Linked DNA regions of Parashewanella spongiae. The protein of the gene in region 1 interacts with the protein of each later gene in a pairwise test. Links are inferred from orthologs where the notes say so. Each region holds a gene or a part of one and is shown on either strand. Other genes may lie near its edges. The genes, in order: recO and recR.

Region 1 (7,351 bases):
CCAATATCCACGGATGAATACGAAAACTTCCGTGATGCCTTAAGTAAACTTAGCTTGAACGATGCTTCTTTGATTTATGAGCCTGAAAGTTCATCGGCACTCGGCTTTGGTTTCCGTATTGGTTACCTAGGTTTATTGCACATGGAGATCATTCAAGAGCGTTTAGAACGTGAATACAATCTTGATTTGATCACTACAGCACCAACAGTTGTCTATGAAGTTGAACAAAACAATGGTGAAGTTGTTTATGTCGACAATCCGTCCGATCTGCCACCGATTAATAATATTGCAGAAATTCGTGAACCTATCGTTGAAGCTAATATTCTTGTGCCTAAAGAATATTTAGGCAACGTTATTACACTTTGCATTGAGAAACGTGGCGTACAAAAAAATATGGTTTATCACGGTAATCAAGTTGCGATTACTTACGAAATTCCTATGGCAGAAGTTGTGATGGATTTCTTCGACAGATTAAAATCAACCAGCCGTGGCTACGCGTCGCTTGAATATAATTTTGTCCGTTTTGAAGCCGCAGACATGGTGCGTTTAGATGTACTCATCAATGGCGATCGCGTTGACGCTCTTGCTATGATTATTCACAGAACGAACATTCGTCACAAAGGCTTGGCTCTTGTGGATAAGATGAAAGAGTTGATCCCAAGGCAAATGTTTGATATTGCCATTCAAGCTGCTATTGGTAGCCAAATTATTGCACGCTCTACCGTTAAAGCACTGCGTAAAGACGTAACTGCAAAGTGTTACGGTGGTGATGTTTCTCGTAAGAAGAAGCTACTACAAAAACAGAAAGATGGTAAGAAACGCATGAAGCAAGTGGGTAATGTCGAAGTGCCACAAGAAGCCTTCTTAGCTGTGTTAAAACTGAATGAGTAAACGCAGAAGTTGACTTTATTGAGTTGTAAAGCGCCGCATTTTGTGGCGCTTTAGCATTTAGAGAGTCGATAAAGTTTTAAAGCAAATATTTTAGCGGCGGTTCTTGTTATTTAATCAAAACCTAACAGCGACTAAGTTTTTGTTATACTCATACTTAGTTACATTTGTTTTTGAACCTTCGTTGATAATGAACATCCACAGTATGTATAAATAAAATGTTCAATTTATTAAATATTGTAATTAACAGCCAGGAGTAAAAAATACGATGGCAGCTTATTTTTCACTAATTCTTGTGATTATTACTCTAGTGTCCGGTATTATTTGGGCCATAGATGCATTCGCATTCGCACCAAAACGTAAACAAGCTTTAGCATTGGCTGAAACGAAGCAAAGCTTAGATGATGACGCGAAAGAAAAAATCCTTCGTGAACCTGCGGTAGTGGAAACAGCACATTCTATTTTTCCGGTAATAGCCTTTGTTCTGGTTTTGCGTTCGTTTATTTATGAACCTTTTCAAATCCCTTCCGGTTCGATGATGCCAACCTTGCTGGTTGGAGATTTTATCTTGGTTGAAAAATTCAGTTATGGCTTAAAAGATCCTGTATGGCGAAGCCAACTTGTTGAAACAGGTAAGCCAAAACGTGGTGATGTCGTTGTATTTAAATATCCAGTAGATCCAAAAGTTGATTACATTAAACGAGTGATTGGTTTGCCAGGTGATAAAATTATTTATCGTAATAAACACCTTTCAATTGTTAAAGCTTGTGTTGATAAATCCGATTGCCCGAAGGCTGAAGTAGTCCATACTGATGAACTCAACCGTGGTGAATTTAACCAAGACGGTGTAGCGATGTTGCGTTATGAAGAGCAGTTGGGTGATGTTAATCATGATATCCTGATTAACCCATCGCGCCGTGAAATGACTCAGGCCTACCTTAGACAAGCTGGAACTAAGTCTTATGAGTTTGTTGTACCTGAAGGCCAGTATTTCATGATGGGCGATAACCGAGATAATAGCCTTGATAGCCGTTTTTGGGGATTTGTTCCTGAAGCTAATTTAGTGGGTAAAGCAGTAGCAATTTGGATAAGTTTTGAATTTGAGCGCACGGAAGCTGATTTATTGCCGACTTGGATACCAACAGGTGTTCGATTTAATCGCGTAGGCGGAATTGTGTAGTATGAAATCGTGGAAAAATAACGATCGTTTGTTACGTACTTTAGGGTACAAATTTAAGAATGATAAACTGTTAACCCAAGCTTTGACTCATAGAAGTGCTAGCCACAAGCATAATGAGCGGCTTGAGTTTTTAGGTGATTCAATTTTATCTATTGTGATTTCTGATGCTTTATATCATCAGTTTCCTAAGGCAACAGAAGGTGACATGAGCCGGATGCGAGCAACGCTTGTTCGTGGCGATACATTGGCTGTGATAGGTCAAGAGTTCGGATTGGGTGAGTATTTGCATTTGGGCCCAGGCGAACTGAAAAGCGGTGGCTTTCGCAGAGAGTCAATTCTAGCGGACGCTGTGGAAGCTATTATAGGTGCCATTTATTTAGACTCAGATCTCGAAACTATCAGGCAACTACTTTTAGACTGGTACGCAGTGCGTTTGAAAGAGATACTGCCAAATGTAAATCAAAAAGATCCTAAAACCTTGCTTCAAGAACATCTTCAAGGGCTTAAAAAGCCACTCCCAGACTATAGGGTCAAGAAAATTAAGGGTGAAGCACACGATCAAACATTCACTGTTGAATGTAAAATAGAAAAAGTCGGTCAACCCGTTATCGGAGTTGGCGGATCTCGCCGTAAAGCAGAACAAAATGCTGCGGCTCAAATGTTGGAGCTGTTAGCTAAATGAGTAGTAACCAAAAATCGTCAGAAACCTCAGCTGTAGAACCTAGCCTCGATGAACTACTAGCCAGTATAAATAAAACCTCTCCACAAGCGGTACAGTATGACGAAACTTTTTGTGGAATGGTCGCCATTGTTGGTCGTCCTAATGTAGGTAAATCAACTTTGTTGAATCGTTTACTGGATCAGAAAATCAGTATTACGTCTAAAAAGCCGCAAACCACACGTCATCGTATTATGGGCATTCATACTGATGGGCCGAGACAAACGGTTTTTGTTGATACTCCGGGGCTACATATTGAAGAACGTCGTGCGATTAATCGATTGATGAACCGAGCCGCATCGAGTTCGTTAGCTGACGTTTGCATGGTAGTGTTTGTGGTTGATGGAATGAACTGGACCGCAGATGATGAAATGGTCTTGCAAAAGCTTACACGTGGTGCAGAAGCGCTCGACCGTAAAATCGTGCTAGCTATTAATAAAGTTGATTATATTACAGATAAAGAAGCTCTGTTTCCGTATCTTGAACAAATCGCAACTAAAGCAAAATTTGATGAAATATTGCCTATTTCAGCTAAAAACGGCACCAATGTTGAACGTATTTTAGAGCTTGCTAATGAAGCACTACCAGCTTGTCCTCACTTCTTTCCTGAAGATTATGTGACCGATCGTTCTCAACGGTTTATGGCTTCAGAGATTGTACGCGAGAAATTGATGCGATTTTTGGGTGACGAGCTGCCGTATGATGCTACCGTTGAAATCGAGCAATTTAAGCTCATGGAAAATGGTGTTTACCACATCAATGCGCTCATTCTTGTGGAGCGAAAAGGCCAGAAGCGTATGGTCATTGGCAATAAAGGCGAACGCATTCGCACGATTGCGACTCAGGCTCGATTGGATATGGAAACTCTATTTGATAATAAAGTATTCCTAGAAGTTTGGGTAAAGGTAAAATCTGGATGGGCTGATGATGAACGCGCTCTCCGTAGCTTAGGTTACGGTGAAGAATAACAAATTCTATCAGCATAGGCTGCAAAACAACTAGGAAATAACGCCAATGGAGCGAGGTTACGTTTTACATCACCGTCCTTTTCAAGAATCGAAAGCTTTAGTTAACTTGCTAGTCGATGGAAAGGGCAGAGTGGATGCCGTAGCTCGCTTAGGTAGTGGCAAACGTTCAATTAAATCTGTACTACAGCCATTTCAACCGCTTATATTTACGCTTTCCGGTCGTTCAGAACTAAAAACATTGGGGCAGATCGAGGCCGCTGCTCCAGCAGTCCCACTATCAGGCCAAGCCTTATATTCAGGCATGTATCTTAATGAGCTGACTGTGCGCGTTTTGTCGATTCATCATGATGCAACAGAGTTATTTCAGATTTATCATCGAACCTTGTTACAAATGGCTTCTGAATTTTGTCAGAGCCAATTGCGTCTTTTTGAATATCATTTATTGCAAGAGTTAGGTGCAATGCCAAGCTTGCAGTTTGATGAAAATAGAGATCCTTTCGAAGAAGATATTTATTATCGGTTTATTTCCGAGCAAGGCTTTAGTCCTTGCTTAAACACTAAAATTGAAAGCAGCTTTTCAGGTCAAAGCTTAATAGCTTTACGAGAAAACAACATCCAACCTGCTCACTTTAAAGAGCTTAAATTTCTAATGAGGGAGATGTTGAAACCTTTACTTGGGCAAAAAACACTATTGAGTCGACAATTGTTTTTAACATCACGCAATAAACCAGCTAGTTAATTCTTTTCATAGCGGCTTCTATCGCTGGAACCATCTTTTTTAATGTCTCGTTTTTACTATTTTTGATATTGGCATACAGCGAAAATAAAAAGCTTTTGGTGTTATGTAATTTTGCTAAACTTTGCTGGCTTTTGAATACATGATTCCAATTTCGATAGGGTTCAGGGTTACTGATTTTAGCAATAAAAAAGTCCCATTCAGCAAGTGTGTGTTGTTGTCTTAAAAAGGTATAAATAATAGGCCGTGCAATTCGTTCAGGCTCACCGTAAATATAGAAGTGCCCATTTTGTGGTGTGATTTGGTTAGCCAACGCAGTGAGCATTTCGTCTAGGCTGTTCTTTTCTACTTGCTGATTCAGCATGAGTTGTAACATCAAGTCAGCGCCGTGTGCGATAGCATGCCGCCAACCTACAGTGTCATCAAAACCTCGATAATCATTGATACTATTTAAATACTGGACGGCTGTTTTAACAGCAAGCAATCTTTGTTCTGCAGTTAGGTAAGGTGACTTACGGTCTACGCGAACAACCTCAGCAAGTACTAATGCAGAAAAAGATTTATAAACACCATGTGAATCATTGACTTCTGAGCTTAACGTATTAATGAGGAAATTAAACATATCCAGTTGAGTTGATTTGTTGATTTCATCGGCTCTTAATCACTGGCTTAGTGCTGAGTAAGCAACCCCATCTCTAATTTGGGGTTTTGGACTGGCTAAGCAATTGAGTAAAAATATAGATAATTTTTGTTTCTTATCATTATTTTTTAATTCGAAGTTTTTCTTTTTAAGCGCTATAAGCTCGTTGACGAAGGCATTGTTATTATCGCATTTTTCACTTGCCGAATTTGCATTAATAACCTCTTTACTTTGTGTTACTGTGCTGAACAATAGGGTTATGAGTAATACCCCAAAAGTTATTTTCATTCGATTGTCCTTATCATTATTGAAAACGTTGTAGTCTTATAAGTCCATTAGTGCCATGGGTTTTTATGTTTAGGATTTTGTATAAAATTTAGGTCAGTGAGTGTATGAAGAAACTCAATAAGTTGTTCTTTTTCTTTCTTAGTTAATTCAAAACCTTTCACAAAAGGACTTTTGAGCGGATGCAGCCTTCCATCACCCGGATATTTTCCGGAAGTAATATTACGTCCACCTGCAGCATATACATCAATGACTTCTTCAAGAGTGGCAATGCTGCCGTCGTGCATGTATGGCGCAGTTAAAGCAATGTTCCTAAGAGTTGGCGCTCTAAACCTCCCATCATCTAAAAAGTTGCCACTTACTTCGGCTAATCCAGTATCTACTTGAGGATAACCTTTACTGACACCTTGTTGATCAAGTTGAGTTAATACAAAATCGGGACGCTCGGTATAATAAAGACCAGTATTATGAAACGGTCGTCTATCTAGAGGTTGTTTTTCATGAGTGGTGGATTGAGTAAAGTTGAACCCACCATGACAATGATGACATTCTAGTCGCTCTGAAAAAAATAAGTTCATCCCTACTAATTCATCCGGCGTTAATGCTTCATCTTGTTGCTGATAGGCGTATTTATCAAACTTTGTGTCTAAAGAAATTAAACTTCGAACAAAGCTTGATAATGCTTGGGTGATATTGGTGAATGTCGGTTTTACATTTTGGCTCGCAAATGCGGCGTCGAAAAGTTTGGGGTATGGGGCTCGTTTAAAACGACTTAATACCATCTGTTCATTTCCACTCACACCAAGCTCTATTGGATTATCACCAAAGATAGGCAGTAAAATTTGTCGTTCGAGTGTTGTAATCCCATCATGTGACCAAGTTAGGGTTTTATTATATGCAATATTCACCAATGCAGGAGAATTACGTCGATGATGTTGGCCAGTACTTCCTGTTGATGTGACTTTAGGTTCAGCAAAAGCTAATGATTGTATATGACAAGTTGCACAGCTTTGTTTTTGATTAGCTGAAAGGGACTTATCATAAAAAAGGAAGCGTCCTAACTCTACCTTTGCATCAGACATGGGGTTTGCTTTCGGTACTGCAGGTTTAGGGAATCCGTCTGGAATTTCCCAAGCATAAGCTTCTTGAGTCGTTTCTTTTGAAGCTTTGTCTGGCTGGCAACCTAGCAATATAAAAAGAAAACTAAGAGAACAGACTAGCTTAAATTTGGAGTTTAAAGAGTTCATTTGAGTTGCCATACCCCTTCATCCAACTGTAGCGAGCTAACTAATTGGCGACAGGTATTTGAGGTCATATTCGACATACAAGAAGTTCTACTCATTTCTGGATTGGTGAGTATTGGCGCTAAAAGTGGTTTGAGGTTAAACACCAGAGAAGATTGATTCTGATAATCAAAACTAAAATGGATTTGGTTAGGGTATCGACATGGAGTTTTAGGTGAACGCAATATACTTTCGGCTTTACACCCTGTAGAACCAAGGTGAAATTGCCAGCCTGTTTGATAGTATGTTTTTGGATCTTTTGTTCCTTTACCAAGATCAATTCTTAAAAATTTATGCCCTTGTTGCCACGTCCAAAACATATCACTTTGGTTTAATGGAGCTGATTGTTTAAGTGGATTGAGGTGATTAATTTTAAAAGGCACGCCTAACGTAAAGCTGAATGTTCCTTCCTCAATCTCATTGTTGAAATATAGATTCCAATTTGCGTTTTGAGTGTTTTTCTCTCCGTTGCATGGGCTGCCGATCAGAGCAATTGATGACTGTTGGTGATGATTATTTTTTGATATTAAAGGTAAGCTTTGGCCGTTGTTTTTGAACTCACTCAGGTAGAACTGAATTTGGTTAAGTGTCCACTTACTTTCAATGGGTAAAATGCTTGCGCAACTGATTGGAGTTTGATCCCACATCAGCCT
Region 2 (7,172 bases), 330 kb from region 1 along the record:
CTTTGATTTTAAAGTTACCTTTTTCTACTTCATAACCTTCACAACTTGGGTTCTGACCACAAACGTGAAGTTTTCGGGTTTCGTCGATGAGGTAGCTGTCCATTGCTGTGCCACATACACCACAACGATGCATAGCTCTAAGCGCGTCGGTCTCAGCAGTTTCATTATCGTCGCTGATAGCTTCTTCACCAGGCGTCAAGTTCATTGTTGTTTTACAACGCTCTTTTGGCGGTAAAGCGTAACCTGAACACCCTAAGAATACACCAGTTGACCCCGTACGAATCCCCATTGGCCGCTGACAAGTTTTACATTCAATATCAGTGATAACCATATCATTTGGGCGCATACCGCCATCATCGGGATCTTTCTCTGCTTGTTCTAGTTGACCAGTAAAACCCTTATAGAAGCCATCAAGCACTTTTTTCCAATCTAATTCGCCATGAGCAACATCATCTAATGTTTGCTCCATTTCAGCGGTAAAGTCATAACTCATTAGATTTGAAAAACTATTAACTAAACGTTCACTGACAATCTCACCCATTTTTTCAGCATAAAATCGACGATTTTCAACTTTTACGTAACCACGATCTTGAATAGTCGAAATAATAGTTGCATAAGTCGACGGTCGACCGATACCACGCTTTTCAAGCTCTTTCACCAAAGAGGCTTCACTAAAGCGTGCTGTCGGTTTGGTAAAATGTTGAGTTGGGATAATGGAATCTAATAAAAGCGGATCACCTGTTGCCAGCAAAGGTAAATCACTTTCTTCTTCATTTTTCTTTTTTAATGCTGGCTGAACACGTGTCCAACCATCAAACTTGAGTGTACGGCCATTGGCTTTAAGCTCATAATCACCCGCTTTTACCGTAAGTTTTGTTGCATCATACTGTGCAGATGTCATTTGACATGCGACGAACTGACGCCATATTAACTCGTAAAGCCTCTGTGCGTCGCGCTCCATATCATTCATAAAGGCAGCTTCTAAACCAACATTTGAAGGTCTAATGGCTTCATGAGCTTCTTGTGCCCCCTGTTTGCTGCCATACCTTATTGCCTGCTCTGGTAAATACGCTTGGCCAAATTCTTTGCCAATCATTTCACGAGCACTGTCAACGGCTTCTTTACTTAAATTGGTTGAGTCAGTTCGCATATAAGTAATATGACCAGCTTCATATAAGCGTTGAGCCAACATCATGGTTTTCTTAACGCCAAAACCTAAACGTGTACTGGCTGCTTGTTGCAAAGTAGAAGTAATATATGGCGCTGAAGGCTTACTTTTTGTGCCTTTAGTCTCGCGAGCTATAACGCTATATTGCGTTGAAGACAATGCATCTACAGCAACTTGAGCTTCTGCTTGAGTTACAGGCTTAAAAGCTGAACCTCGAAACTTTGTCACTTCAAGCTTCAATGATTCATTCGATCTCGTATGAAGATCAGCAAATACGTCCCAGTATTCTTCTGGCACAAAAGCTTTGATTTCTGCTTCTCGTTCAACAACAAGACGTACTGCAACGGATTGAACTCGACCAGCTGACAAACCACGTGCTACTTTTTTCCATAGCAATGGTGACACCATAAAACCAACCACTCGGTCTAAAAATCGACGTGCTTGTTGAGCATTAACCATGTTGGTATCCAGCTCAGATGGCTTACTAAAAGCATCTTGGATTGCGGTCTTAGTGATTTCGTTAAAAACAACACGTTGGTAACGCGACTCATCTCCACCTATGACTTGTTGAAGGTGCCATGCAATCGCCTCTCCTTCTCTATCCAAATCCGTTGCGAGATAGACATGATCAGCTGATTCAGCCAAAGTCTGTAGCTCTTTAACAACTTTTTCTTTGCCTTGTAGGATTTGATACTTCGCTTTCCAGCCACGATCAGGGTCAACGCCCATACGAGCCACTAGAGCTTTCTTATCACGCTCACTCTTATACTTAGCTTTTTCTTCAGGAGCCATTTTACGGACTTCTGCAGCTGTTTTAGTGGAGCTACTGCTTCCTTTAGCAGAGGAAGATGTTGGTAGATCTCGAATATGTCCCACACTCGACTTAACAATAAAGTCCTTACCAAGATACTTATTAATCGTCTTGGCTTTAGCCGGTGATTCGACAATAACTAGCGATTTTCCCATAGTTTGATATACGCCAAAATGCTGGTGAAGATAAATTGGCTCCATATATAGAGGGTTGTGGCTTCAGTTTCAAGTCACAATCCAAGATAATAGAGTCAGCCAGTCACTTTTTAAGCAAAAGCTTATAAAGTTCAAAAAATAATATTGCGCTATTAAAACCTAATATCTCAGTATTTACCATCTTAGTCATAATAGTTATGCAATTATTACCCTATTTATGTAGATGTTACAAATTTGACTACTTGAGATGCCATTTAGCTTATGTATACTGGCCGACATCTCAATACCCTATTTGAGCTTAATCAGATATCTCATCTTAGAAGGATATGTAATGAAGCATTTTGAAGCGAATTTTGACGGGCTAGTTGGCCCGACTCACAACTACGCTGGTTTGTCTTTTGGTAATGTTGCCTCGTTTAATAATGCTGCTCAAGCCTCAAACCCAAAAGCCGCCGCGAAACAAGGCTTAAAAAAAGCCAAGTCTCTGGCAGAGATGGGAATGGTTCAAGGAATGTTAGCTCCGCAAGAACGCCCAGATCTGACAACACTTCGTCGTATCGGTTTTACCGGTACAGATGCACAAGTTTTAAAAAGTGCGCACGAGCAAGCACCACTTTTACTCAATGCTTGTTGTAGTGCTTCCAGCATGTGGACAGCCAACGCAGCTACTATTTCCCCAAGTGCTGACACGAGAGATAAAAAAATTCATTTCACTCCAGCAAACTTAGTGGATAAATTACATCGCAGTATCGAACCTATCACTACAGGTCTAATCCTTCAATCTACGTTCAGTGATCCAAACCATTTTCATCATCATGGACATTTACCTGAACACGCCAGCTTTGGCGATGAAGGCGCGGCAAACCACACAAGAATGTGTGCACAATACGGCGAGTCTGGTGTTGAGCTTTTCGTTTACGGTCAAGAAGCAACGAATCCTAACGCTCCTCGTCCAGCTAAATTTCCTGCCCGTCAAACACTCGAAGCCTCTCGTGCAGTAGCACGTTTACACCAATTGAATGACAGTAATACTGTATTTATTCAACAAAACCCAGATGTTATTGATCAAGGTGTATTCCACAATGATGTCATTGCGGTTGGAAATCAAAATGTACTCTTCTATCATGAGCAAGCTTTTGTTGACACTCAAAATAAACTCGATGAAATCCAAAGCAAACTCAATACTGAATCACATTTTATCGAAGTACCAACTAACAAAGTTTCTATTAACGATGCCGTTAAAAGCTACTTGTTTAATACTCAAGTAATCACCTTACCGTCAGGTGAGATGGCCATTATTGCACCGACAGATTGCCAAGAGAATCCTGCAGTGTTTGCTTATTTAAATGAGCTCGTTACTCTTGAGACTCCAATTAAGAAAGTCTTTTATTTCGACGTGAAGCAAAGTATGCAAAATGGCGGTGGCCCAGCTTGTTTACGTTTACGTGTTGCCATGAACCAGCATGAATTAAGTGCTGTCAATCAACATACACTAATGAATGACCAGTTATTTTCTACATTGAACCAATGGGTTGATAAGCACTATCGCGACCGACTAACCACGAAAGACTTAGCTGACCCTCAATTATTGATTGAATCTCGTACTGCACTTGATGAATTAACTCAGATAATGAAGCTTGGAAGTGTTTATCAGTTCCAACGTTAATTTTTAATTTTCACTATAAAACCAAAAAAAACCAGAAATAATCGCATATTTCTGGTTTTTTTATGAGGTGAATCTTAAGTAAATTAAATAGGTACTCGCCCATTAAATGACAACGCAAGCGTTGTACTATCAACATATTCTAATTCACCACCTACTGGCACCCCATGAGCTATTCGGCTCACTTTTATATTATGTCTTGAAGCCATATCAGCAATGAAATGAGCGGTTGCATCCCCTTCAACAGTTGGGTTTGTCGCTAAAATTAATTCACTAATATCGCCTGATTTTAAATGATCTTCCAGCAATGACAGCCCAAGCTCTTCAGGGCCAACACCATCAAGTGGTGATAAGTGTCCTAAAAGGACAAAATATCGACCTGAAAAATGTCCACCTGCTTCAACAGCTAATACATCCGCAGACGTTTCAACGACACAAATAGTGGCTGAATTTCCACGTTTATTACTTGCGCAAATCGGACATAACTCTTCTTCAGTAAACGTACGACACGACTTGCAATGTCCAACATTACTCATCGCCTGTGCCAGTGTTTCTGCTAGTTGCAATCCTGGTTTACGATTACGTTCTAGCAGCTGAAACGCCATGCGTTGGGCAGATTTCGGTCCAACACCCGGCAAGCAACGCAGAGAGTGGATCAGCTCGTCAACAAGCGGACTAAATTTCATCATTAAAACGGCATCTTCATACCAGGTGGTAATTGCATACCGCCAGTGACGTCAGCCATTCTGCTCTTTTGGTTTTCTTCAACACGGCGAGCAGCGTCGTTGCATGCTGCAGCAATCAAGTCTTCCAGCATGTCTTTGTCGTCTTCCATTAAGCTTGGATCGATTTCAACTTTACGCACATTGTGATTGCCAGTCATAGTAACTTTAACCATACCTGCACCCGACTCACCAGTGATTTCCATACGCGCGATTTCTTCTTGCGCTTTAGCCATCTTGTCTTGCATCATTTGGGCCTGTTTCATCAGGTTACCCATACCGCCTTTACCACCAAACATAGTTTTTTCTCTTTAATATAAAAAGTTGATACCAATTTTACTTAAGTTTTGTCGTTAAATAAACCAAGATACTTAAGTAGAGACAAACTCTAGATTCTTTATAGCCTGACCTTTTAAACTCAAGTTAGCTGGAGGAAAGGCTACAGTGTCCATATTTAAACTTGCCCCCATATTATCCATCAGCCATTGTATACTCGGATCGTTTCTTAATTTTAATTCTGTATCCTGTAGCAGTTCTTTCTGAAAACGCTGGCGAACTTCTAATGGTGTCTCTCTGTGTTTATCAAGTCCAAACTCAATATTCACTGTAATAGGCTTATCAAAATTTTTGCTTAATGCTGCTTCTAGCTGCTTAATAGCAATATCTGCTGACAAATGCTTTTGATCGGGCTTTAGCAATAAGGGTAAAGGTTCTGAAAACTCTCGACATACTGAGTTTACAGCCAATTGCCTAATTCGGCCTCCACAATCAAGTTCTGACATTAATTTATACCAGTATAAATCAGTAGCGTCACCAGTGAGTGAAGAAGGTGCACTAGGGGTTAAACTTTCTTGTGATTGAACAATGTCAACTGAAAGTTGTTCACTTTTCACAGGAATGCTTGTTGATTGTACCGACTGAGCGACTTCATTTTCATCTGTTACATTGCTTGTTTCTATCTTTTGTTCAACAGGCGTAGACGATACTTCCCATGGTGGTGTTTCAACAACTTGATCTGCAAGCTCTGCACTATCATGATTATCACTCACACCTAAGGGAGCCGAGTTCGAATCGGTTTGCTTGGCATCGTCTCGCCGCGCAAACGGCTTGCGCTCAGCGACCGATTTAGGCTTTTTTGCCCCACCTTCCTTATCTTTTTCTTCCGCCGATAAGTCAGACAGCAATGCATCTCTAGATGCTAGTACAGCTTCGAGAGGGTCAATATCAACCGTTTGAGTAGCAGAAACAACGGTATCTGCAATAGCTTGAGGAGCTCTGTTGTTTTGCTCTGTGCTATTCGAAACTTCATAGTTTATAGGTTCTGGTGATTCCGTACTCTGCAAATCAAGGTTAACGGCTTCAGGCACATCAAAATCTGGTGGAGGAATATCATTAAAGCCCTGACTTTGTGCTTGGCTGAGCAAAACAGCTTGTTCAGCTTCTAATGCTGACACATCATTTTCTTTGTCAACTTCAGTTGAAACAGTTTCAGTTGTAACTTTCGTTATCTCACTGCTCTGACTCAGTGCTTTTTTCACTGCGGGATCTTCAACCTCCACGTTTGTATTGGCTTCAACAACGACGTCAACTGCTTTAGTTTCTACTTGTGGTGTAACTAGAACACTGGCAACCGATTGTTGTGGATTCTCAGATTTTTTCCATTTCGTAATGGGTGTTTCTGGTACAAATGCAATGGCTCGGAGTAATGCCATTTCCAATCCAGATTTTGGATCTGGCGCATAAGCAAGATCTTTTCTTCCACTCACTAAAATCTGATAGTAAAGCTGTACTTGCTCTGGTGATAATTGTTCAGCGAAAGCTTTAATTTGATCGGCATATAATGACAACTGCGCCGCAGCAGGTGCGAATTGTGTCAATGTAATTTGATGCAGCAATTCGAGTAGACTACGTAACACTTCTTCCGGCTCCGCACCAAACTCTATCACTTTAGTACAGGCAGGCATTAACTCTGCGACATTACCTGTGGTAAGTGCGCTGAATAAACCAATGACATGATGTTCGTCAATACTGCCAAGCATCGTTTGCACTTGGTTGAGCATGACTTCGCCTGCACCAAAAGCAATAGCTTGATCGGTCAAACTCAACGCGTCACGCATACTGCCATTGGCTGATTTTGCAAGAAGCGTCAGTGCTTGTGATTCAAACTTCATTTGCTCTTGTTCAAGAACAAAATCTAGCTGTTTTGCGATATCTTCTTGAGTCAAGCTCTTCAGATTAAACTGTAAGCAGCGCGATAAAACAGTAACAGGAAGTTTTTGAGGATCGGTTGTCGCAAGTAAGAATTTTACGTGCTCTGGTGGTTCTTCAAGTGTTTTTAACAGCGCATTAAAACTACTACGAGAAAGCATGTGTACTTCATCGATTAAATACACTTTATAGCGTCCACGTGTGGGACGATATTGAACGTTATCTAAGATTTCTCGAGTGTCATCAACTTTAGTGCGTGATGCAGCGTCAACTTCAATAAGATCAACAAAACGGCCTTGGGCAATTTCCACACAGCTCGAACAAGTGCCACAAGGTGTTGCAGTTATGCCCTTCTCGCAGTTTAAACCTTTTGCAAAAAGTCGAGCTAAACTGGTTTTACCTACGCCACGTGTGCCAGTAAATAAATACGCATGATGAAGACGTT

Evidence for each region.
Region 2: the proteins of recO (region 1) and recR interact in binary tests that used the Escherichia coli proteins (3 or more experiments, as listed by UniProt). The link is inferred for Parashewanella spongiae from one-to-one orthologs.

Annotation. Positions count from the first base shown.
Region 1 is NZ_CP037952.1:1,398,607-1,405,957, forward strand. What follows is about bases 2,659-5,646. They hold recO (DNA repair protein RecO), read left to right. Parts: upstream 2,659-3,800; coding sequence 3,801-4,493; downstream 4,494-5,646. Other genes in these bases: rnc (ribonuclease III), read left to right, coding at 2,659-2,750; era (GTPase Era), read left to right, coding at 2,747-3,754; E2I05_RS05325 (DUF2785 domain-containing protein), read right to left, coding at 4,486-5,112; E2I05_RS05330 (hypothetical protein), read right to left, coding at 5,152-5,418; E2I05_RS05335 (MbnH family di-heme enzyme), read right to left, coding at 5,466-5,646. In the rest of the region: lepA (translation elongation factor 4), read left to right, coding at 1-891; lepB (signal peptidase I), read left to right, coding at 1,157-2,068; more of rnc, read left to right, coding at 2,070-2,658; more of E2I05_RS05335, read right to left, coding at 5,647-6,662; E2I05_RS05340 (MbnP family copper-binding protein), read right to left, coding at 6,659-7,351. UniProt on the Escherichia coli protein: Involved in DNA repair and RecF pathway recombination.
Region 2 is NZ_CP037952.1:1,730,855-1,738,026, reverse strand. Bases 2,684-5,492 are described here. They hold recR (recombination mediator RecR), read right to left. Parts: upstream 4,484-5,492; coding sequence 3,884-4,483; downstream 2,684-3,883. Other genes in these bases: dnaX (DNA polymerase III subunit gamma/tau), read right to left, coding at 4,891-5,492; E2I05_RS06675 (YbaB/EbfC family nucleoid-associated protein), read right to left, coding at 4,486-4,818; astB (N-succinylarginine dihydrolase), read left to right, coding at 2,684-3,800. In the rest of the region: topA (type I DNA topoisomerase), read right to left, coding at 1-2,134; more of astB, read left to right, coding at 2,466-2,683; more of dnaX, read right to left, coding at 5,493-7,172. UniProt on the Escherichia coli protein: May play a role in DNA repair. It seems to be involved in an RecBC-independent recombinational process of DNA repair. It may act with RecF and RecO.